DNA from 4 places in the Streptomyces sp. NPDC104313 genome. Region 3 is predicted to be linked to each of the others. Evidence: riboswitches for the same ligand, from Rfam matches in the RefSeq annotation. Region 3 holds a riboswitch; each other region holds the start of a gene.

Region 1 (5,213 bases), on a different contig from region 3:
GGCGACGATAGTGCTCGGCGACGTCCGGGAAGGCCTGGAGCAGGTGGACCGTCGTCATGATGATGTCGTCGAAGTCCAGGGCGTTGGCCTCGCGCAGGCGGGCCTGGTAGAGCGCGTACGCCTGGGCCAGCGTCTTCTCGAAGCCGTCCGCCGCCTGTCCGGCGAAGGTCTCCTCGTCGATGAGCTCGTTCTTGAGGTTGGAGACCTTGGCGGTGAAGGACTTCGGCGGATAGCGCTTGGGGTCCAGGTCCAGGTCGCGGCAGACCAGAGCCATCAGGCGCTTGGAGTCGGCGGCGTCGTAGATCGAGAACGACGAGGTGAAACCGAGCTTCTTGGACTCGCGGCGCAGGATGCGCACGCACGCACTGTGGAAGGTCATGACCCACATGGCGTGGGCGCGCGGGCCGACGAGCTGCTCGACGCGCTCCTTCATCTCGCCCGCGGCCTTGTTGGTGAAGGTGATCGCGAGGATCTGCCCGGGGTGCGTCCCGCGCTCGGCCAGCAGATGCGCGATGCGATGGGTGAGGACCCGGGTCTTGCCGGAACCGGCCCCGGCGACGATGAGCAGCGGGGACCCGGCGTGCACGACGGCGGCGCGCTGCTCGGTGTTCAGCCCGTCGAGCAGCGCGGCGGAGTCGATCACCGGGCGCGGGTGACCGTCCCGGTAGTACCCGTCCCGGGGCGGCGGGGGCGCGTCGTAGACGCCCTCGAAGAGTCCCTCCGGCACCGCTTCGGGCGCGTGGCCCTCGGGCGGCGGCGGGGGGCCGTCCTCCGCGGGCTGGAGGCCTGTCAGGAAACTGTCGTCAAAGAGGCTGCTCATCGCCTCCCGAGTCTAGGCGGCCGGACTGACAACCTTCCGCCGAAGCCGAGAACGGGCTCTCCGTACCGGCCTCCGACACGCCCGCACCGGACATCCACCGGACACCCGCCGGACCCGCCGGACACGCACCGAGAACGGGCGGCGACGTTCCGTGAAGGAGTGCCCGGTCGGAGGGAGTGCCGGAGCCCTCGGGGGTGGGTGCCGGACCCCCGAGCCGGAAAGGTCACGAAAATGTATCGGGCATATCGCTCATCGTCCTTCCCAGCGGCGGGGCCGGTTGGCTAGCGTGCTCGGTCAAGTGACCCGTACCTCCCTGGAGCGAACCACGCCCGACGGGCACTTCCGCCGAATCCGTGCTGCCTCCCTGGCAGTTCGGAACCGGGGACCCACACACAGCACCGGGGTGAATCGGTCCGTGCCCTCGCATCCGGACCGTAGGACAGCCTTCCGTTCCGTCCGAACCCGACAGCTGACCCGGTAGGCGGTCCACGGAAGGAGACGCAGGCCTTGGCATCGCATCGCAAGCCGCGCACGAAGGTGCGCACCACCGCCCCCGCCGTCGGGCTGACGACGGCCGCGCTGGCCTCCGTGACGCTGCTCTCCACGCAGAGCGCCACGGCGGCTCCCGCGGAGCCGAAGCCCGCCATCGAGGAAGTCCGGAAGAAGGTCGACGCCCTGTACCGGCAGGCGGGCGCCGCGACCCAGGAGTACAACCGGGCCAAGGCCACCTCCGCGTCCCAGCGGACGAAGGTCGACACACTGCTCTCCGACGTGGCGAAGCGGACCGAGAAGATCAACGAGGCGCGCAGGGCGCTGGGCTCCTACGCGACGGCCCAGTACCGCAGCGGCGGCATCACGCCCACCGCGACGTTCTTCCTGGCGGACGACCCGCAGGGGTACTTCGACCAGAGCCGGCTGATGGACCGGGCCACGGAGCGGCAGCTGAAGGCCGTCACCGAGGTCCGTACGCAGCAGGCCTCGGCGGCGAAGAAGCGCGCGGAGGCGGTGAAGAGCCTGGAGGCCCTCACGGAGACGCAGGCCACGCTCGCCTCCAGCAAGAAGGGCGTGCAGACCAGGCTCACGGAGGCCCGGGGCCTGCTGTCGAGGCTGACCGCCGAGGAGAAGGCGCGGCTGGCGGAGCTGGAGCGCGAGAAGGAGGCCGAGGCGGAGGAGAAGGCGGCGAAGCTGGCCGCCCGGCAGGCCGCCGAGGCGAAGGAGAGGGCCGAGGCCGGGGAGAAGGCCCGCGAGGAGACGGCGAAGGAGTCCGGCGGCGGTTCGGGCACGGGCTCCGGTTCCGGCACGGGCACGGAGCCGGGCTCCGGCACCGGTACGGACAGCGGCTACGCCGCCAAGGCGGAGAAGGTGCTGGCCTTCGCCCGCGCCCAGATCGGGAAGCCGTACGTGTGGGGCGCGTCGGGCCCCTCCAGTTACGACTGCTCGGGGCTGACGCAGGCGGCCTGGCGGGAGGCAGGCGTGACCCTGCCCCGGACGACCTGGGACCAGGTCGAGGTCGGGACCCGGGTCGCCACGTCCGACCTGCTCCCCGGAGACCTGGTCTTCTTCTACGACGACATCAGCCACGTCGGCATATACAAGGGCGACGGGATGATGATCCACGCCCCGAAGCCGGGTGCGAACGTGCGCGAGGAGTCGATCTACTACATGCCGATCCACGGGAGCGTACGCCCCGCCTAGAACGGGCGCACCGCCCGGAGCGTACGCCCCGCCTAGAGCGGGCGCACCGCCTAGAGCGGGCGCACCGCCCGGAGCGGGCGCACCCCGCGCGGACTCAGGTCCAGACCGTGGCGATGAAGATGTTGGCGGCCGTCAGTCCACCGACCGCGGCGAACGCGCCCTTGTCCACCGTCTCTTCGTCCCGCTTGACGTAGACGAGGGCGAGGATCACGACCAGCAGCGCGAGCTTGATCCCGATCTTGACGTTGTTCACGGTCTGGCCGTCGGCCTGATTGAGTCCGACCAGGGCGATGCCGGTGACGAGCATGGTCAGCGCGCCGTGCAGCATGGCGGGGATGAAGCGCGCGGTGCCCGCTCCCATGGCCTTCATCTGCGTCAGGAAACCGCCCAGCAGGGAGGCGATGCCGATGATGTGCAGGGCGACGAAGACATTGATGAGTACGTCCATGGTTCCGGAGACTAGCCACGGCCGGGGTTTTACCTTTCAGTGAGGCAAGCCTTCCTTGCGCGCTTTCTCCGAGATGAATCGCATTGCCCTGATATGTGGATGTATTGGTGATCAACCATGACCGGTTGAACGTCACATCAGGGCAATAGTGGTCATGGCGATTCTTTTCCCGGCACCGGGATTAGCGTCCTTCACGGACCCGCCGATACCCCCCGGCGGGCAGCCGACAGGAAGGATGCCGCCCCCGTGGCAGCGCACCGCAGGTCAGCTCACCGAAAACCCAAGCAGCGCCCGCTCACCGGCCCTGCTGCCCGCACCGCCGCCACTCTGGCGCTCGCCGGGGCCGCCACCGCCGGCTCGGTCACCGGAGCGGGCGCGGCCCCCGCCGAACCGGCCCCCACCGCCACGCAGGTGAAGGCGAAGGTCGACCGGCTGTACCACGAAGCCGAGGTCGCCACCGAGAAGTACAACGGGGCGAAGGAGAAGGCGACCACCGCCACCCGCGCCGTCGACACCCTGAGCGACGAGGCCGCCCGCCGCACCGCCCGCCTCAACAGCGCCCGGAACGCCCTCGGTTCGCTGGCCACCGCGCAGTACCGCAGCGGCACCCTGGACCCGGCCCTGCAACTGGCGCTCTCCTCCGACCCCGACGCCTATCTGCGACGCTCCTCCTACCTCGACCGGGTGGGCGACCGGCAGAGCGGCCTGCTACGGAACATCAAGCGGCAGGTCTCCCAGATCACCCGCGTCAAGGCCCGCGCCGACCAGGAGACCGAACGCCTCGCCGCCCGCCGCGTCGAGCTGCGCGAACAGCGCACCGCGATCCGCACCAAGCTGGCCGACGCCCGCAGGCTGCTGGTCACCCTGACCGCCGACGAGCGCGCCGCCTACGAACGCGTCGCCGACGCCCGGCACGGTGGCGGCCCGGCCCACGCCGACCGCTCCACCGCTCGCACCCCGGTCACCGCGCCCAACTCCCGCGCCGGCCAGGCCGTCGCCTTCGCGTACGGCGCGATCGGCAAGCCGTACGTCTGGGGCGCGACGGGTCCGAACGCCTTCGACTGCTCGGGGCTGACCCAGGCGGCCTGGAAAGCGGCGGGCGTGAGCCTGCCGCGCACCACCTACACCCAGATCAACGCCGGGGTCCGGGTCCCCCGATCCGAACTGACCCCCGGCGACCTGGTGTTCTTCTACCCCGGGATCAGCCATGTCGGCCTCTACATCGGCGGCGGCCAGATGATCCACGCCCCGCGCCCGGGAGCGCCGGTCCGTATCGCGCCCGTCGATCACCTGCCTTTCGCCGGAGCGACCCGGGTGGCATAGTCTGCCGCGCCGGTCCCGATCTCCCGCCTGAGGAACTCCCGTATGACGTCGATGGCGAACGCCGTCCAGGACTACGCCCGGGCGCTCGCGCTGCGCTCTCCGGACCACTACCGGGTGGGCCCGTTCACCGTCCGGCACAACCCGGGCTGGAAACTGAAGTACGCCAACTACGCCATCCCCGACCGGGACGCGGAACCCACGGCGGACGACGTGGCGGCGCTGGTCGCCGCGTTCGGCAAGCGCGAACGGCTTCCCCGCCTGGAGTTCCTGCCCGCCTGGGCGCCGGCCGTCGAACCGGTCCTGTCGGCCGCCGGTTTCACCGTGGAGAACCGCGCACCGCTGCTCGCCTGCGGCCGCGAGGACCTCCGGACGCCACAACCGGTCGACGGCCTCCGCATCGGCACGCCGGTCACCGAGCGGGAGTTCACCGAGGCCGCCCGCGTCCAGCACCACGGCTTCGGCGGCGAGGGCGAGCCCGAGCGGGGAATGACCGACTGGCTGCGCGCGGCGGCCACCGGCGACGGGGTCGCCGCACTGGCCGCCCTCGACGGCGCGCCGGCCGGGGCCGGCGGCTGCTCGGCCGCGATCGACGGCCTGAGCGAACTGACCGGGCTCGCCGTCACCGCCCGCTACCGACGCCGGGGCGTGGGCGCCGCGCTCTCCGCGTGGCTGACGGAACGGGCCTTCGGCCAAGGCTGCCGGACGGTCTGGCTGGAGCCGGGCGACCCCGGGGTCGAGCGGGTCTACGCGAGCATCGGATACCGCCGGATCGGCGAGAAGGTCAATATCTCGCTCGACCCGGCCGACAGTTGAGCCACGGCCTCGGACCGACAAGGAGCGCCGGCCTCGGACCAACAGGGAGCGCCTCGGACCAACAGGGGAGAGCCGGTCTCAGACCAGGCGTCGTGCCGTCGCCCACCGGGTCAG
Region 2 (5,213 bases), on a different contig from region 3:
ACACGGCGCTTCCGCTCGGCGACCTGGACGCGCTGCGCCGTGAGCTGAGGCGCGGCGACGTCGCGGCCCTTGTCGTGGAGCCCGTCCAGGGGAAAGGCGTGCACGCCGCGCCGCCCGGCTATCTGCGCGGGGCGCAGGAGCTGCTGCACCGGCACAAGGCGCTTCTGATCGTCGACGAGGTGCAGACGGGCCTCGGCCGGACCGGGGACTTCTACGCCTACCAGCACGAGGAGGGTGTGGAGCCCGATCTGGTGTGCGTCGCCAAGGCGCTCTCCGGCGGCTATGTGCCCGTCGGCGCGACCCTCGGCAAGGACTGGATCTTCCGCAAGGTCTACTCCTCGATGGACCGGGTCCTCGTCCACTCCGCGAGCTTCGGCTCCAACGCCCAGGCGATGGCGGCCGGGCTCGCCGTCCTGACGGTGATGGAGGATGAGGAGACCGTCGCGAACGCCCGGCGCACCGGTGACCTGCTGCGCGAGCGGCTGGCGGCCCTGGTGGACCGCTACGAGCTGCTGCACGAGGTCCGTGGGCGGGGGCTGATGATCGGCATCGAGTTCGGCCGGCCGGCCTCGCTCAAGCTCCGCAGCCGCTGGACCATGCTCCAGGCGGCCCGCAAGGGCCTCTTCGCCCAGATGGTCGTGGTGCCGCTGCTCCAGAAGCACCGGATCCTCACACAGGTCTCCGGCGACCACCTGGAAGTGATCAAACTGATTCCGCCGCTGGTCATCGGGGAGGAGGAGGTGGACCGCTTCGTGGCGGCCTTCACGTCCGTCATGGACGACGCGCACAGCGGCGGCGGACTGATGTGGGACTTCGGCCGGACGCTGGTCAAGCAGGCCGTGGCCAACCGCTGACCGGCCGGGGAGCCGAGAATTGCCTCTGAGGTAAGTTATTTGCCTCAGAGGAAAGATCCTGGCCCAATGGAGACATGAACCCTCTGGACGAAGGGGTGCCGGACGAGCTCCCCGGCGTCGCACCCCGACTGCGCGACCTGCGCCGCGACCGCGGCCTCACCCTGGAGACCGCCGCCGGCCGGGCCGGACTCTCCCCGGCCCATCTCTCCCGGCTGGAGACCGGCCGCAGGCAGCCCTCGCTGCCGATGCTGCTGGGCCTCGCCCGTATCTACGGTACGACGGTCTCCGAGCTGCTCGGCGAGCAGCCGCCCGAACGTGACGCGATCGTGCGCGGCGGCGGCTTCGACGGGGCGGAGGCCGACGGCTGGATGTACCGGCAGGCGGGCGGCTCCGGCCGCGCGATGCAGGCGCTGCGGGTGCGCGTTCCGTACGGGGCCCAGGGCGACCTGGTCCGGGTCCATCCCGGCGAGGAGTGGCTGTACGTCCTGGAAGGGCGGCTGCGGATCGCGCTCGGCGACACCGTCCACGACCTCGAACCCGGCGACAGCGCCCACTTCGACTCGCTCACCCCGCACCGGATCGCGGCTGTGGACCGCTGCGGCACGGAGCTGCTCTTCGTCCACACCTTGCTGCAGAGTCCCGCCGCCGAGCTGTGCCTCGGCAACGCCCTCCACGCGCGCTGACCGGCCGACCCGGCCGGCTCCCTCCTTCGCTCCACCGGCCGCGAGGCCGACAGAGAGGACCGTCATGTCAGATTCCGAACACTACGACCCGCTGGGCCCCGGCCGCCGCGCGAACGAGGACCCGCAGGAGAAGCGGATGCCGCGCGGCGTCGTCATCCGGCTCTTCGCCTATCTGGTGGCGGGCCACATCATCGCGGGCTTCCTCTACCTGCTCTTCGTGGTGGCCGCAGGCAAGTGAGGGCCCGTCCGGGTCAGCCCTCCTCGAGCAGGCGTTCGCGCAGCCGCTCCCGGGTCTCGGGGGATACCTTCAGCCCCCGCGCCAGGTAGCGGTCCGTCGTTCCCCAGTTCTCCTCGATGGCGGTGAAGGCCGCCGCGAGGTAGGCGGGCCGCGCCCCGAAGAGCGGGTCCAGCAGCTCCATCACCTCCGGCGGCATGCCGGTCCCGGGGGCGTCGGAGCGCTTCACGGCGTAGCGGCGGTGGAGGTCGTCGGACTTGAGGTAGTCCTCCTCGATCGCCTCCGGCTCGACGCCGACCGCCAGCAGGGCGACCGCGATCGAGAGACCGGCCCGGTCCTTGCCCGCCGCGCAGTGCATCAGGGCGGGGACGCTGTCCTCGGCCAGGGAGTGCAGCACCCGGCTGTGCTCGGCGGTGCGGTCCTCGATCGTCGCGCGGTACATCCGGATCATGCGGTCGGCGCCCTTGCCGTTCGCGAGGACCGAGCGCAGCTGCTCGATGTTCCCGTCGCGCACCAGTCGCCAGAACTCCGCGCCGTCGGCCGGGTCCGAGAGTGGAATGCTGACATTGCGGACACCGGCCAGCTCGATGTCGTAACCGTCGAGCCGGTGGTCGGTGGAGTGGCGGAAGTCGAAGATCGTGTGCAGTCCGAGCCCGCCGAGAAAGACCGCGTCCTCGGCGGTGGCGTGCGCCAGGTGGCCACTTCGGTAGAGCCGCCCGAAGGCGGTGCGCCGCCCGTCCGCGGTGGGGAGCCCGCCCACGTCGCGGAAGTTGCGGACTCCGCTCAGCACGGTCTCTGTCGGCGGGACCTGCGGCACCTGCTGCGTCACGGTGGCTCCTGGGATCTCTGGCGTCGGCGCCCCTCGCCGGCGAGAGGCGCTCCTGTGACGATACGACATCGATCAGACGGAAAATCAGCACGGCCGCGCACCCTGGTGAGGTGTCGGGACGGCCGGGCTGACCCGGCGTCAGGAGCGAAGCGAGCCAGGTGTCCGTATTGGTGCGTTTCGTAGAACATGCCCCGCTAATGGGGGAGATGAGATTTGAGGGGTGAGCGGGATCATACCCGTGACGGTCCGTGGTGAGAGTGCCCCGGAGTATTCCCGTTGCCCGCACGGAAACCCAAGATCCGTAATCCACGGAGGGTGACGGGAAAACCGGAGCGATATCGAACCGATGATTCCGATGCGCAACCGACGGCTTGTTCCGCTCGTCCTGACTCGTTTACGGTCGCCGCAATCCGGACGGACCGCCTAATCCTGCCGCCGCCCGGAATTCGCACCCACCCACTCACACGTGGCAGGAGCGGGGGAACCAGGTAAGCCGCCGATCCGGAGCGATCCGGACCGGCTCGGGGTGAAGTCGTGGCAACGCGACCGGGCATCTCCAGCCCGAACCCGACAGCTCACCTCGCAGGCGCCGGAGAGGAACTTCCCCATGCCCGCACAGGGTAAGCACCGTCGTCCGAAGTCCGGCCCGATCTCCCGCGGCGTACTCGCCGCAGGGACCGGCGGGGCCGTACTCGCCCTTCCGTTCATCGGCGCCACCGTCGCGAACGCCGCGGACCAGGCCGCCCCGGCCTCGAAGCCCGCCGCCTCGGTCGCCGCCGCGCACACCGCGCCGGCCACCGCCCCCGCAGCGTCGAAGGCCACCCCGAAGACGTACGCCGTCGTATCCGGCGACTACCTGGCGAAGATCGCGGCCGAGCACCAGCTCAAGGGCGGGTGGGAGAAGCTGTACCAGGACAACCGCTCCACCGTCGGCGAGAACCCCGGCCTGATCCACCCGGGCATGAAGCTGACCCTCGGCGCCAAGGGCTCCGCCCCGGCCGAGAAGTCCGCGGCTCCGAAGGCCGCCCCGAAGCAGGCCGAACCGGCCCCGAAGGCCGCGCCGAAGGAGGCCCCGAAGGCGGACACCGTCTCCGCCGACGACTCCGGCAGCTCGGCGCGGACCGGCTCCTCCGAGGCCACCGGCTCCGGCTGGTCCGCCCCGCTGGCAGGCGCCAACGTCACCACCCAGTACCGGGCTTCCGGCGCCAGCTGGTCCAGCGGCTACCACACCGGCTCGGACTTCCAGGCAGCCTCCGGCACCCCCGTGCTCGCCATCGGCCCGGGCACCGTGGTCTCGGCCGGCAACAGCGGCTCCTACGGCAACGAGGTCGTCATCCAGCACGAGGACGGCATGTACTCCCAGTACGCCCACCAGTCCTCGCTCAGCGTCTCCGTCGGCCAGACCGTCACCGGCGGCCAGCAGATCGGCCTCTCCGGCTCCACCGGCAACTCCACCGGCCCGCACCTGCACTTCGAGGTCCGCACCGGCCCGGGCTACGGCTCGGACGTCGACCCGATCGCGTACCTGCGTCAGCACGGCGTCTCGGTCTGACCGGGCCCGGCGAGAAGTGATCGAGGGGCGGTGCGCGGCGGCGCACCGCCCCTCGACTTATTCCGGCTTTACCCAAACTGACCAGGTGGTCTATCTCACCACCAGTCAACCCCGTATTACGGTCGCGTAGGTCACATCGCACGATGCAGGATAAACGCTTGTGGCAGACGATTCGAGAAACACCCAGCAGCACACCATCGGGTCGTACGCGGCGATCGGCGACAGTTTCACGGAGGGCGTCGGCGACCCCGGCCCCGCCGGGACATATCTCGGCTGGGCGGACCGCTTCGCGGTGCTCCTCGCCGACCGGCTCCCGGCCCCCGACGCGGTGGCCGGCTCCGAGGACTCCCCGCACGGGGACTTCCGCTACGCCAATCTCGCCGTACGAGGACGTCTCCTCGACCAGATCGTCCAGGAGCAGATCCCGCGTGCCAAGGAACTGGCCCCCGACCTGGTCAGCTTCTGCGCGGGCGGCAACGACATCATCCGGCCCGGCACCGACCCCGACGACCTCGCCGAGCGCTTCGAGCGGGCGGTCGCCGACCTGAGCAACGCCGTCGGCACGGTCATGGTCACCACCGGCTTCGATACCCGGGGCGTTCCGGTGCTGCGCCACATGCGCGGCAAGATCGCCACGTACAACGTCCATCTGCGGGCCATCGCCGACCGTTACCACTGCCCCGTGCTGGACCTGTGGTCACTGCGTTCCGTGCAGGACCGGCGCGCGTGGGACAACGACCGGCTGCACCTGTCGCCCGAGGGCCACACCCGCGTAGCGCTGCGTGCCGCACAGGTACTCGGCCACGACGTGCCCGCCGATCCCGACCAGCCCTGGCCGCCCCAGGCCCGGCGCACCCCCTTCGACGCACGGCGCGACAACATCCAGTGGGCCCGCGAATACCTCGTGCCCTGGATCGGCCGACGGCTGCGCGGAGAGTCCTCCGGCGACCACGTCGAGGCGAAGCGCCCGGACCTGCTGCCGCTGTAGCGGTCCAGCCGGTCAGGGCTCCAGCAGGGGAAGCGCACGCCGGGACGGGCTCGGCACCACGACTGCCTCCGC
Region 3 (5,213 bases):
CGGTGGCGTACGGGCCCTGTTGCTGTTCCCGGCCGCGTACGGCGAGCCCCGGCCGGGGCTCGCCGGGCCCGAAACCGATACCGGATCGGCTGCCGAGACCCGGCGGGCTATGCTCGTGGGGTGACCCGTCGAGGGCCGTTAGCTCAATTGGTCAGAGCAGCGGACTTTTAATCCGTTGGTTGTGGGTTCGAGTCCCACACGGCCTACCGGTCACCGGGCGGGGGGACCTCCTCCGGCCCGCGCGAAACGCCTCGGCCCGCTTCTGCGGGCCGAGGCGTTTCGCTGCGCACGGCTCCTGAGTGTGTTCCGTACCCGACGGGTCTCAGGTGGTGGGCTGCCCGTGAGGGCGGCGTGGACGACCATGGTGTCGGCGTAGCGGCTGTCGGCCTTCGCGTGCGGCCGACCGGGGACCAGACCCTGTTGCGCGATCTCCACGGCCGGCTTGTCGCCCTCCAGGTTGACCAGGGCGGCGCCCCGGACTCCGGTCCGGGGGAGCTCCGTCGCCATTGGTCGAAGGCGCGCCGGGAATGCCGTAGAGTTGTGTTTACCGACGCGGGGTGGAGCAGCTCGGTAGCTCGCTGGGCTCATAACCCAGAGGTCGCAGGTTCAAATCCTGTCCCCGCTACTGAAGGACCGGTCCCGGCACGCACAGCGTGCCGGGACCGAGTCGTTTTCCGGTGCCGTGCTGGTCCGGCTTGACCTTGACGCAGCGTAAAGATCTAGCGTTTCCGGCATGGAGTGGTCCATTCAGGAAATCGCCCGACAGGCCGGCACCACGAGCCGCACGCTCCGGCACTACGGGGACCTCGGTCTCCTCGCGCCGAGCCGGATCGGGAGCAACGGCTACCGCTACTACGACCAGGACGCCCTCGTCCGGTTGCAGCGCATCCTGCTGCTGCGGGAGCTCGGCCTTTCGCTGCCCGCCATCAAGGACGTGCTCGCGGGGCAGCGGGACACGGCGGTGGCGCTGCGAGCACATCTGCGGCTGCTCGAACAGGAGCAGGCGCGCATCGGGCGGCAGATCGCCTCGGTGCGGACCACTCTCCACAAGACGCGGGAGGGGATGGAACTCATGGCGGATGAAGTGTTCGACGGCTTCGACCACACGGCCCACGAGCAGGAGGTCACCGAGCGCTGGGGCCGGGACGCGTACGAGGAGGGCGACCGCTGGTGGCGTTCGCTCGGGCCGGAGCGGAAGAAGGCCTTCCAGGACGAGCACGAGGCCATCGCGCGCGCCTGGGGCCGGGCCAAGGAGGCCGGGTTCGCCGCCGACGGGGCTGAGGCGCAGGACCTCGCGCGGCGGCACTGCGCGTGGCTGTCCTCGGCCGAGGAGCCCAGCCGTTCGTACGTGATCGGGCTCGGCGAGATGTATGTCGCCGATCCTCGCTTCGGAAAGAACTACGATCGCTACGGGGACGGCACCGCCGCCTTCGTACGGGACGCACTGACGGTATACGCGGAACACCGGCTCTCCGACTGACCACGGAAGGCCGGACCGCCGTCCGGCCCTCCCCCTGTTCGGCCGTTGCGGAGTAGCCGCTCGGCGCGGCTCCGGGAAGCCTGGGCGGGGCGCGGTACCGTCCGCAGCCGTGGGTGGACCGGGCAGGAGTGCACAGGTGGGGATGGCCGAGGAGCGGCGTAGAGGCACGGCGGGGACCATCGGTGCCGTGGGCCGTGCGGTGTTCGGGTCCCGGGAGGGCCGGCCGGCGTCCGACGGGCGGCGCACCGGGCGGCGCACCGGGCGGTTCGTCAGGCTGCTGCCCGCCCTGCTGATCCTCGGCGGGCTGGTGTTCGACCTGCTGGCTCCGCCCAGCTTCACCGCGGTCCCCCTGTTCGCCGCGGCCCCGCTGGTCGCCGCCCCGTTCTTCTCGCTGTCCCAGACGGTGCGCACCGGCATCGCCGCGGTCCTCTCCGTCACCGCGATGCGGCTCGCCGACGGGACGCCCACCCATGTGGTTCCGGTCATCGAGATGATCACCGTGCTCACGACCTCGGTGCTGGCCCTCGTCATCAACGGCGTCGTACGGCGCGGCAACGAGCAGCTGGCCTCGGCCCGGGTCATCGCGGAGACCGCCATGCGGGCCGTGCTGCCGACTCCGGCCGAGCGGATCGGCGGACTCCAGGTGGCCGCGCGGTACGAGGCGGCGCAGGCGGACGAGTTCGTGGGCGGCGACCTGTTCGCCGTCGCGGACACCCCGTACGGGGTGCGTCTGGTCGTCGGCGACGTACGCGGCAAGGGGCTGGACGCCGTCGGGGCGGTGGCGGTGATCATCGGGGCGTTCCGGGAGGCGGCCGAGCAGGAGCGTTCGCTGGAGGGCGTCGCCCAGCGGCTGGAGCGGGCGTTGGCACGGGAGGGGACGCGGCGGTACGGGCTGGACGCCATGGAGGGGTTCATCACTGCCGTGCTGGCCGAGATCCCGCCCGGTTCGGCCTCGTTGCGCCTCGTCAACCGCGGTCACCCCGAGCCGATCCTGCTGCATGTCGACGGCGCCCTGGAAGTGCTGGCGCCTTCGGTGCCCGCGCTGCCGCTGGGGATGGACCTGGAGGTGTGGCCGGACCGGTCCGACGAGTGGGCGATGCCCGCCGGGGCGACGCTCCTCGCCTTCACGGACGGCCTGTCCGAGGCCAGGGACCCGAACGGGGTCTTCTACGATCCGGCGGCCCGGCTGCTCGGCAGGATCTTCCCGGGCCCGGAGGAACTGCTGTCGGCGCTGACGGACGACGTACGGCTGCACACCGGCGGGCGGACCACGGACGACATGGCGCTCATCGCGGTCGGCCGGCCGGCGGAGGGGCAGCCCGTGCGCCGGACGACGGTGAAGATCGTGGGCCGGGACGGCGACACCGGGCGATGACGCAGGGCGGCGGCGGGGCGGCGACATCGGGCGATGACACGCTGTGTAGTCGAAGGGCGTCGCTCCGCATAACATTTGACACACCATCAGAAAAAGTAGTGCGGCTGAGGTGCGGTCAAGTCGTCCGATTCGGCCCGCTTGTTACCCGTACATCCCCACGATGTTCGTTAATGATCAACAGGAACAGCTTGGAATCGGGCCCGTCCGTCTATTAACGTTCGATAACGCAGCGCGGTCGCACAGCCGTCGTCAGAGACGGCACCGCGCGCGAGCGCCGAATTCCGCAAGGGAACCGGGGAACCACCTACATGGGGTGAATCGGGCGCCTGTGTCTCGTGAGAGACGGAGGGGCCCGTAGGAGACCTTCCTGCTCCGAACCCGTCAGCTAACCCGGTAGGCGAGAAGGAAGGAAAGGAGTGCGCCCACGTGGCGTCCAACAAGCCTGCCCCTGAGGCCCCGTCACCCTTCAGTGCCGACACCTTCGGTGGCGAGGAACGCACCTGGGAGGAATGGAACCCCACCGCGGAGTCCATCCGTCCCGTGCGCGGCAAACACCGTGTGGCCAAGCAGCGTGGTCTGGCCCGTAGCTCCACCGTCCTCGGGGTCGGTGTCATAGCGGCCGTCGGTGCGGGCGGCATGGCCACCGCGCAGGACAAGGCGCCGGTCTCCATCTCTCTTCCCGATTCCATCGCGGACAACCTCCCCGACGCCAAGTCCCTTCCCGGCGTCGGGTCTTTGATGTCCGACGAGGCGGAGCCCGCCCCGGTCGCCGCGTCCGCGCCGCTCACCACCGCCGGCCTCACCACCGCCGAGGCCGAGCAGGGCACCGACGCCGGCGAGGCGCTGCGCGCCCGGATCCTCCAGCAGGCCGAGCAGCAGCAGGCCAGCGCCGACGCCGAGGCCAGGGCCGCCGCCGAGAAGGCGGCGGCCGAGAGCGCCGCCGCCGAGGCCAAGCAGCAGCAGGACGAGGCCGAGGCCGATGCCGCCGCGAAGAAGAAGGCCGCGGAGAAGGAAGCGAAGAAGAAGAAGGAGGCCGAGCGGCTCGCCGAGCTCGCCGCCAGCTTCTCCCTCCCCACCTTCTCGTACACGATCACCTCGACCTACGGTCAGTCCGGCGCGCTCTGGTCCTCGGGCCAGCACACCGGTCTCGACTTCGCCGGCTCGGGCGGTGCGCCGCTCAAGGCCGTGCACAGCGGCACGATCACGTCGGCCGGCTACTCCGGTTCGTACGGCTACCGCACGGTCCTCGAACTCGAGGACGGCACGGAGATCTGGTACGCCCACCAGTCCTCGATCGAGGTCTCCGTCGGCCAGAAGGTCACCACCGGGCAGACCATCGGCCGCATGGGCGACAGCGGCAACGTCACCGGCGTCCACCTCCACATGGAGGTCCGCACCGCGGGCGGTTCCGCGATGGACCCGATGGCCTGGCTGAGCAGCAAGGGCCTGAACGTCTGATCCCCAGGTCCTGCGGCCGACCTCCTTCGTCGCCGCCCCGAAACCCCGGCAGCCCTGACGCACACCCCCCGACGTCAGGGCTGCCGGTCCGTCCCGGGGACGCGGTCGTCGGCCCCCGGCCGACCGGCGGCGAACTCGTGGTGCTCACCGAGGCGTCGGCCTGACGGAGCCGGACGCCGCCCCCGGCCGCTCATCCGCCGACTCTGCGGCTATGGCTACGGCTATGGCTACTTCGGAGGGCGTCGGTGGTCAGGCGGCGTGCTGCCGTGCGGAGGGGGCGGCGGGTAGGCGCCGGGGCCGTATCCGGGCGGGTGGCCGTGCGTCTGTCCGTATCCGTGTCCGGGCCCGTACCCGGGCCCGTACCCGTATCCGGGCGGATGCCCAGGGCCGTACCCGTACCCGTACCCGTACGGCGTCGGTACGGGGCGGCCGCGGTGGGCGCCCGGGCGGGCCGTCAGACGGGCCGCGTGCGCGAGGGCCGGGGCCGCGACCTCCCGGCGCTGCCAGAGGTGGTGCAGCAACTCCCGTTCCCGCGCGCCGAAGTCCGGGCCCACCGCGCCGTGGCGGGCGCGGCGGCGCAGACCCGCCAGGGAGGTCGCGAACGACTCGTACTCCGCGACCGCGCGGGCCGCCGCCCGGCCCCGCGTCCGGTCCGGCTGCCAGTGGCGGGCCAGGTCGCGGGCCATGCCCCGGGCCCGCATGGAGGAGAGCGCCGCCGGTTCGGCGGGGGTGAGCCAGCCCGCCGCCGCATAGGCGGGCAGCTCGGCCGCGAGCGTCCGCAGCTCCCGCTGGCGCCACCAGATCGCCAGCCAGGTCACCAGGCCGAACGCCGGGACCATGACGATGCCGTACACCGCGTAGAAGCCGTACGGGCCGAAGGCCGACGAGCCGTTCCACAGG
Region 4 (5,213 bases), on a different contig from region 3:
CAGCTCCTCGGTGCGCCGCTCCGCCTGCTGCGAGAGCCGCTCCTGCTCGGCGATCTCGTCGCGCTGGGAGACGTACTGCCGCATCGGGTAGGCGAGCGCCACGACCATGGAGCAGACCACCAGCGCCAGGAACGCGGCCCGGCCGGTGAGCCGGGAGCGGCGGGCCTGCCGGCGGTTCTGGGATCGGTACACGCGGGCCGCGGTCTGCTCGCCGAGCAGCCGCAGCCTGGTCGCGGTGGAGAACCGGTCGCGGTCCTTCCCGGCCATGTCTCCCGCCTCCCCGTTACGCACGTCCGTCCCCACACACGGTACGGGACCGGGTGCGGGGACGGGCGGAGGCTACCGTCTTGACGCTACGGGTCAGCCCTTGAAGCGCGGGAAGGCGGAACGGCCCGCGTACACCGCGGCGTCGTCGAGGATCTCCTCGATGCGCAGCAGCTGGTTGTACTTGGCGACACGGTCCGAACGGGCCGGGGCGCCGGTCTTGATCTGGCCGCAGTTCACGGCGACGGCGAGGTCGGCGATGGTGACGTCCTCGGTCTCGCCGGAGCGGTGCGACATCATGCACTTGAAGCCGTTGCGCTGGGCCAGCTCGACGGCGTCCAGGGTCTCGGTCAGCGAACCGATCTGGTTGACCTTCACGAGCAGGGCGTTGGCGGAGCCCTCCTCGATGCCGCGGGCCAGACGCTCGGGGTTGGTGACGAAGAGGTCGTCGCCGACGATCTGGACCTTGGCGCCGATGCGGTCGGTGATGACCTTCCAGCCGGCCCAGTCGTCCTCGTACAGCGGGTCCTCGATGGAGACCAGCGGGTACGCGGAGACGAGCTCCTCGTAGTACTCGGTCATCTCGGCGGCCGAGCGGGACTTGCCCTCGAACTCGTAGACGCCGTCCTTGTAGAACTCGGACGCGGCGACGTCGAGCGCGAGCGCCACGTCACGGCCCGGGACGTAGCCGGCCTCCTTGATGGCCTCGACGATGAGGTCCAGGGCGGCGCGGTTGGACTCCAGGTTCGGGGCGAAGCCGCCCTCGTCGCCGAGTCCGGTGGACAGGCCCTTGGTCTTGAGGACCTTCTTGAGCGTGTGGTAGATCTCCGCGCCCCAGCGCAGGGCCTCGGAGAAGGACTCCGCGCCGATCGGCGCGATCATGAACTCCTGGATGTCCACGTTGGAGTCGGCGTGCGAGCCGCCGTTCAGGATGTTCATCATCGGAACGGGCAGCAGGTGCGCGTTCGGGCCGCCGAGGTAGCGGAAGAGCGGCAGGTCGGACGCCTCGGAGGCGGCGTGCGCGACGGCCAGCGAGACGCCGAGGATGGCGTTCGCGCCGAGCGAGGCCTTGTTCTCGGTGGCGTCCAGGTCGAACATCGCCTGGTCGATGAGGCGCTGCTCGGTGGCGTCGTACCCGACGAGCTCCGGGCCGATCTGCTCGATGACGGCGAGGACGGCCTTCTCGACGCCCTTGCCCTGGTAGCGGTTGGGGTCACCGTCGCGAAGCTCAACAGCCTCGAACGCGCCGGTGGAGGCGCCGGACGGAACGGCAGCACGGCCCGTGCTGCCGTCGTCGAGGCCAACCTCGACCTCGACCGTGGGGTTGCCCCGGGAGTCGAGGATTTCCCTGGCTACGACGACGTCGATGGACGGCACGAGGCATCTCCTTCTGGGATCTGACACTGGTTGTGCAGGGTCACTGCGGCCTTGCGACACGAGCCTATCGGGCCCGGCCCCGTCGGCCGGCCGACCGCCCGCCTCCTGGGACGAAAAAGAACCCAGGGACCTGCATCACGGGACAAAACTCTAGAAATCTACCGACCGGTAACAACAAGAGGTGAACGAACGCGGGCCCGTCGGCGCCCGCCTCTCACGAAGAACCCGGCCCGGCGCGCCGGGGGGACGGGCGCGCCGGGCCGGGAAGCCGTGCGGGGAGAAGTGCCGCCGGACGCTTCTCCCCCGGAGAGGAGAGACGGCGGGTTACTTCAGGTGGAGCTGCTGACCCGGGAAGATCAGGTCCGCGTCCTTGACGATGTCGCCGTTGAGGTCGAAGAGCTTGCTCCAGCCACCCTTGACGTCTTCCGCCTGGGCGATGCTGCTCAGGGTGTCGCCGGCCTCGACCTTGTACTCGCCGTCGCCCTTCTGGACCTTCTCGCCGGTCGGGGTGGTGACGGTCTTCTTGCTCTCGGCCTGCGGAGCGGTGCGCTGCTCGGAGCGCGTGGTGGGCTGCTCGGCCTGCCGCTCGGGCTGCGCCTGCGCGGGCTTGCTCTCGCCGGAGCCGGAGCCGGTGTTCACGCCCGGGTCCACACCGTCGTTGGTGAGGCCGCCGGCGCCGGCGCAGGCCCAGGCACCCGGGCCCTGGATGTCGAGAAGCTTCTCGGCGGTGGCGATCTGCTGGTCCTTGGAGGCCAGGTCGGCGCGCGAGGCGTACTGCGTACCGCCGGCGGCGGCCCAGCTGGACTGCGAGAACTGCAGTCCGCCGTAGTAGCCGTTGCCGGTGTTGATGGACCAGTTGCCGCCGGACTCGCACTGGGCGACGGCGTCCCAGGTCTCGACGGAGGCGGCGGAAGCGCTGGTCGCACCCAGCAGCGGGACGGCGACGGCGGCACTGGTGACACCCGCGAGGGTGGCGATACGGGTGGCCTTGGACGGGCGGCGGTGCTTGCCCTTGCTGTTCAGCAGCATGGAACGAATCTCCTCACCGACGCCTACGAGGTGAGCTGTCGGGTTCGGGCTGATGAGTTGCCCGGTCGCGTGGTACTGCTCGCGACTTCACCCCTAGCCGGTCCCGTACATCCCCGTCGGTTCGACGAGGCGTCCGGACCCGGCGGCCTACCTGGGTCCCCCGCTCCTGCCTACGGCGCTTACGCGTCTGTTCCCTTCGACCGACGGCAGGATTCGGCGTGACGGTCGACGGGGCCCGCGGTGCGAGCGGCTCCGACCGTAAACACAGGGAACCCCGACATTCAAAGATGGACATAGGGGGCAATCGACTCGAACTCACGGCGACCTGCGGGCCGTTTCCGCAGGTGGGGGGCGATACAGCCGGACCGGCCTGACGGAATACGCCAGTTGAGGCAAAGAGATCCATGTCTCACTTACGCAAAAGCGGACATAGGCCTCTTAACTGCCCCGATTTTCGAGGTGTTCCCCCGCATTCGATCAGTCGCCGGCGGGCACCTCGGCGCCCGCCGGCGCGGCCTGGTCCGCGCCCTTGCCCGCGGCCTTGCCCGCGCCCTGGTCCAGGCCGAGGTCCAGGTTCTGGCCGGGCAGGATCAGGTCCGGGTCGGGGCCCAGGAGGTCTTTGTTCGTCTCGTACAGACCGGTCCAGCCGCCGGGGAGCTCCTGGGCGTCGGCGATCGCCCAGAGGTTGTCCCCGGGCCGCACCGTGTACCCGTCGGCGGTCGCCGCGCCGCCGTCCCGCGCGTCGCCGTCGCCGCGCGAGGCGTGCCGGCCGGACTCGCGGGGGCCGTCCTCCTGGCCCGCGCCGGCCTCCTCGGGCGCGGGGGCGCCCCGGTGCTTACCCCCCTCGCCGTCCTCGCCCGTAGAGGCGTCGGGCGCCGTGGACGGGTTCGAGGCATCGGGGGCGTCGGAGACCGGCGGGGCGGAGGGCGTCACCGAGGAGTCGGGGGCCCCACTCCCCTTCTCCGCACCACCACCGCCACTGCCCGCCTCGTCGCCCTTCCCGCCCTTGCCGGATCCATCGGCTTCTCCGGACTTACCACCCTTGCCGGATTCGCCGGTCGTATCCGCTTCGTCGGTCGGGGTGGCCGTCGGGTCCGCCGAGGGATCGGCGGACGGGTCCGTGGACGGGTCCGTGGACGGCGAGGTGCCCGGGTCGACGCCGGGCAGACTGCCGTCCACCGCGAGGCCGGAGATCACCGCACAGCTGGGCCACGCCTTCGGGCCCTGGTCGTCCAGGACCTTCTCGGCGACGGAGATCTGCTGCGAACGGCTGGCGAGGTCGGCCCGGGGCGCGAAGGCGGTGCCGCCGTACGCCGACCAGGTCTCCTGCGTGAACTGGAGCCCGCCGTAATGGGCGTTGCCGAGATCGGCGCTCCACATGCCGCCGCTCTCGCACTCCGCCACCCGGTCCCAGGTGGTGGCCTCGGCCGCGTGCGCACCGCCGGCGCCGAGCAGCGGGATGGCGATGGCCGATCCCGTCACCCCTGCGGCGACGATGATGGCGGGTGCCTGACGAGGGCGGCGGTGTCTGCCGTTCGCGGAGCCCATGGGTATGCCTTCCGTGCGACTGACAAGCGAGTGGCCTGAGCGCCGCGCAGCGGTCTTCGTGCCTGCTTCGGCGCACAAGTGACGCGTGAGCAAGGTGCGGCCGACGCGTCGAAACGTGAACCTAGCGGGACTCGAACGTATGTCACAAGTCGATGCAGCGCAGATCACGTAAAAGTCACAGAGTTGACGCTGTGTCACTTCCATCGGATCGGCTTCCCGGTTCGAACGCGACAGGAAGGGTGCGCAGCCCACGCATGATGAGCCCGCCGCGCCAGCGCAAATCCCCAGGTTCTCCCGCAAGTCGCAGGTCAGGAAGGCGCCTCAACAGCGTGGCCAGCGCGATCTGACCCTCCAGCCGGGCCAGCGGCGCACCCAGGCAGTAGTGGATGCCGTGCCCGTATCCGAGGTGCTGATTGTCACGCCGTGCAAGGTCCAGGGTGTCCGGATCCGTGAACCGCTCCGGGTCACGGTCGGCCGCCGCCAGCACCACCAGTACGGGGTCCCCGGCGGCGATCTCCTCGCCGCCCAGGGTCAGCGCCTCGGTGGCGTACCGCCAGGTCGCCATCTCGACCGGCCCGTCGAACCGGAGCAGCTCCTCGATGCCGGTGGCCAGCAGTTCGTCCTCCCCCGCCGCCAGGGAGGCCTCCAGCCGGGCGCGCTGCTCGGGGTGGCACAGGAGCGCGTAGGTCCCGTTGCCGATGAGGTTGACCGTCGTCTCGAACCCGGCGAACAACAGGATGAACGCCATGGCGGCCGCCTCGTTCTCCGTGAGGTGCTCGCCGTGGTCACTGGCCCGGATCAGCGCGGAGATCAGGTCGTCGCCGGGGTTCTCCCTCTTCCGGTGGATGAGTTCGACGAGGTAGCCGCGCATCTTCTTCACCGACCGGGCGACCCCGCCGCGCGGCCCGCCGCCGTGCCGGATCATCATGCCCGCCCAGTCCCGGAAGTCGTCCTGGTCCTCGCGGGGGACGCCGAGCAGGTCGCAGATGGCGTAG

Evidence for each region. Region 3 has a riboswitch for cyclic di-AMP ahead of ACZ60Q_RS34010 (M23 family metallopeptidase). Riboswitches for the same ligand answer to the same signal wherever they lie in the genome.
Region 1: another riboswitch for cyclic di-AMP. It lies ahead of ACZ60Q_RS31285 (C40 family peptidase); the one in region 3 lies ahead of ACZ60Q_RS34010 (M23 family metallopeptidase).
Region 2: another riboswitch for cyclic di-AMP. It lies ahead of ACZ60Q_RS31815 (M23 family metallopeptidase); the one in region 3 lies ahead of ACZ60Q_RS34010 (M23 family metallopeptidase).
Region 4: another riboswitch for cyclic di-AMP. It lies ahead of ACZ60Q_RS26990 (transglycosylase family protein); the one in region 3 lies ahead of ACZ60Q_RS34010 (M23 family metallopeptidase).

The regions. Positions count from the first base shown of each region.
Region 1 is NZ_JBVJMW010000018.1:62,054-67,266, forward strand. Features, by position in the region: gene pcrA (DNA helicase PcrA) at 1-820, opposite strand, end outside; cyclic di-AMP (ydaO/yuaA leader) riboswitch at 1,154-1,319, shown strand; gene ACZ60Q_RS31285 (C40 family peptidase) at 1,328-2,515, shown strand; gene ACZ60Q_RS31290 (hypothetical protein) at 2,610-2,963, opposite strand; gene ACZ60Q_RS31295 (C40 family peptidase) at 3,210-4,286, shown strand; gene ACZ60Q_RS31300 (GNAT family N-acetyltransferase) at 4,329-5,099, shown strand; gene ACZ60Q_RS31305 (LuxR C-terminal-related transcriptional regulator) at 5,178-5,213, opposite strand, start outside.
Region 2 is NZ_JBVJMW010000019.1:34,231-39,443, reverse strand. Features, by position in the region: gene ACZ60Q_RS31835 (aspartate aminotransferase family protein) at 1-854, shown strand, start outside; gene ACZ60Q_RS31830 (helix-turn-helix domain-containing protein) at 929-1,537, shown strand; gene ACZ60Q_RS31825 (DUF6126 family protein) at 1,602-1,775, shown strand; gene ACZ60Q_RS31820 (tyrosine-protein phosphatase) at 1,789-2,601, opposite strand; cyclic di-AMP (ydaO/yuaA leader) riboswitch at 3,045-3,205, shown strand; gene ACZ60Q_RS31815 (M23 family metallopeptidase) at 3,209-4,153, shown strand; gene ACZ60Q_RS31810 (SGNH/GDSL hydrolase family protein) at 4,314-5,141, shown strand; gene ACZ60Q_RS31805 (STM4011 family radical SAM protein) at 5,154-5,213, opposite strand, start outside.
Region 3 is NZ_JBVJMW010000023.1:61,531-66,743, forward strand. Features, by position in the region: tRNA gene ACZ60Q_RS33985 (tRNA-Lys) at 133-206, shown strand; gene ACZ60Q_RS33990 (hypothetical protein) at 211-507, opposite strand; tRNA gene ACZ60Q_RS33995 (tRNA-Met) at 552-625, shown strand; gene ACZ60Q_RS34000 (MerR family transcriptional regulator) at 734-1,480, shown strand; gene ACZ60Q_RS34005 (PP2C family protein-serine/threonine phosphatase) at 1,623-2,855, shown strand; cyclic di-AMP (ydaO/yuaA leader) riboswitch at 3,118-3,270, shown strand; gene ACZ60Q_RS34010 (M23 family metallopeptidase) at 3,282-4,313, shown strand; gene ACZ60Q_RS34015 (PrsW family intramembrane metalloprotease) at 4,541-5,213, opposite strand, start outside.
Region 4 is NZ_JBVJMW010000013.1:88,399-93,611, reverse strand. Features, by position in the region: gene ACZ60Q_RS27000 (FtsB family cell division protein) at 1-267, opposite strand, end outside; gene eno (phosphopyruvate hydratase) at 361-1,641, opposite strand; gene ACZ60Q_RS26990 (transglycosylase family protein) at 1,966-2,670, opposite strand; cyclic di-AMP (ydaO/yuaA leader) riboswitch at 2,676-2,858, opposite strand; gene ACZ60Q_RS26985 (transglycosylase family protein) at 3,148-4,218, opposite strand; gene ACZ60Q_RS26980 (cytochrome P450 family protein) at 4,394-5,213, opposite strand, start outside.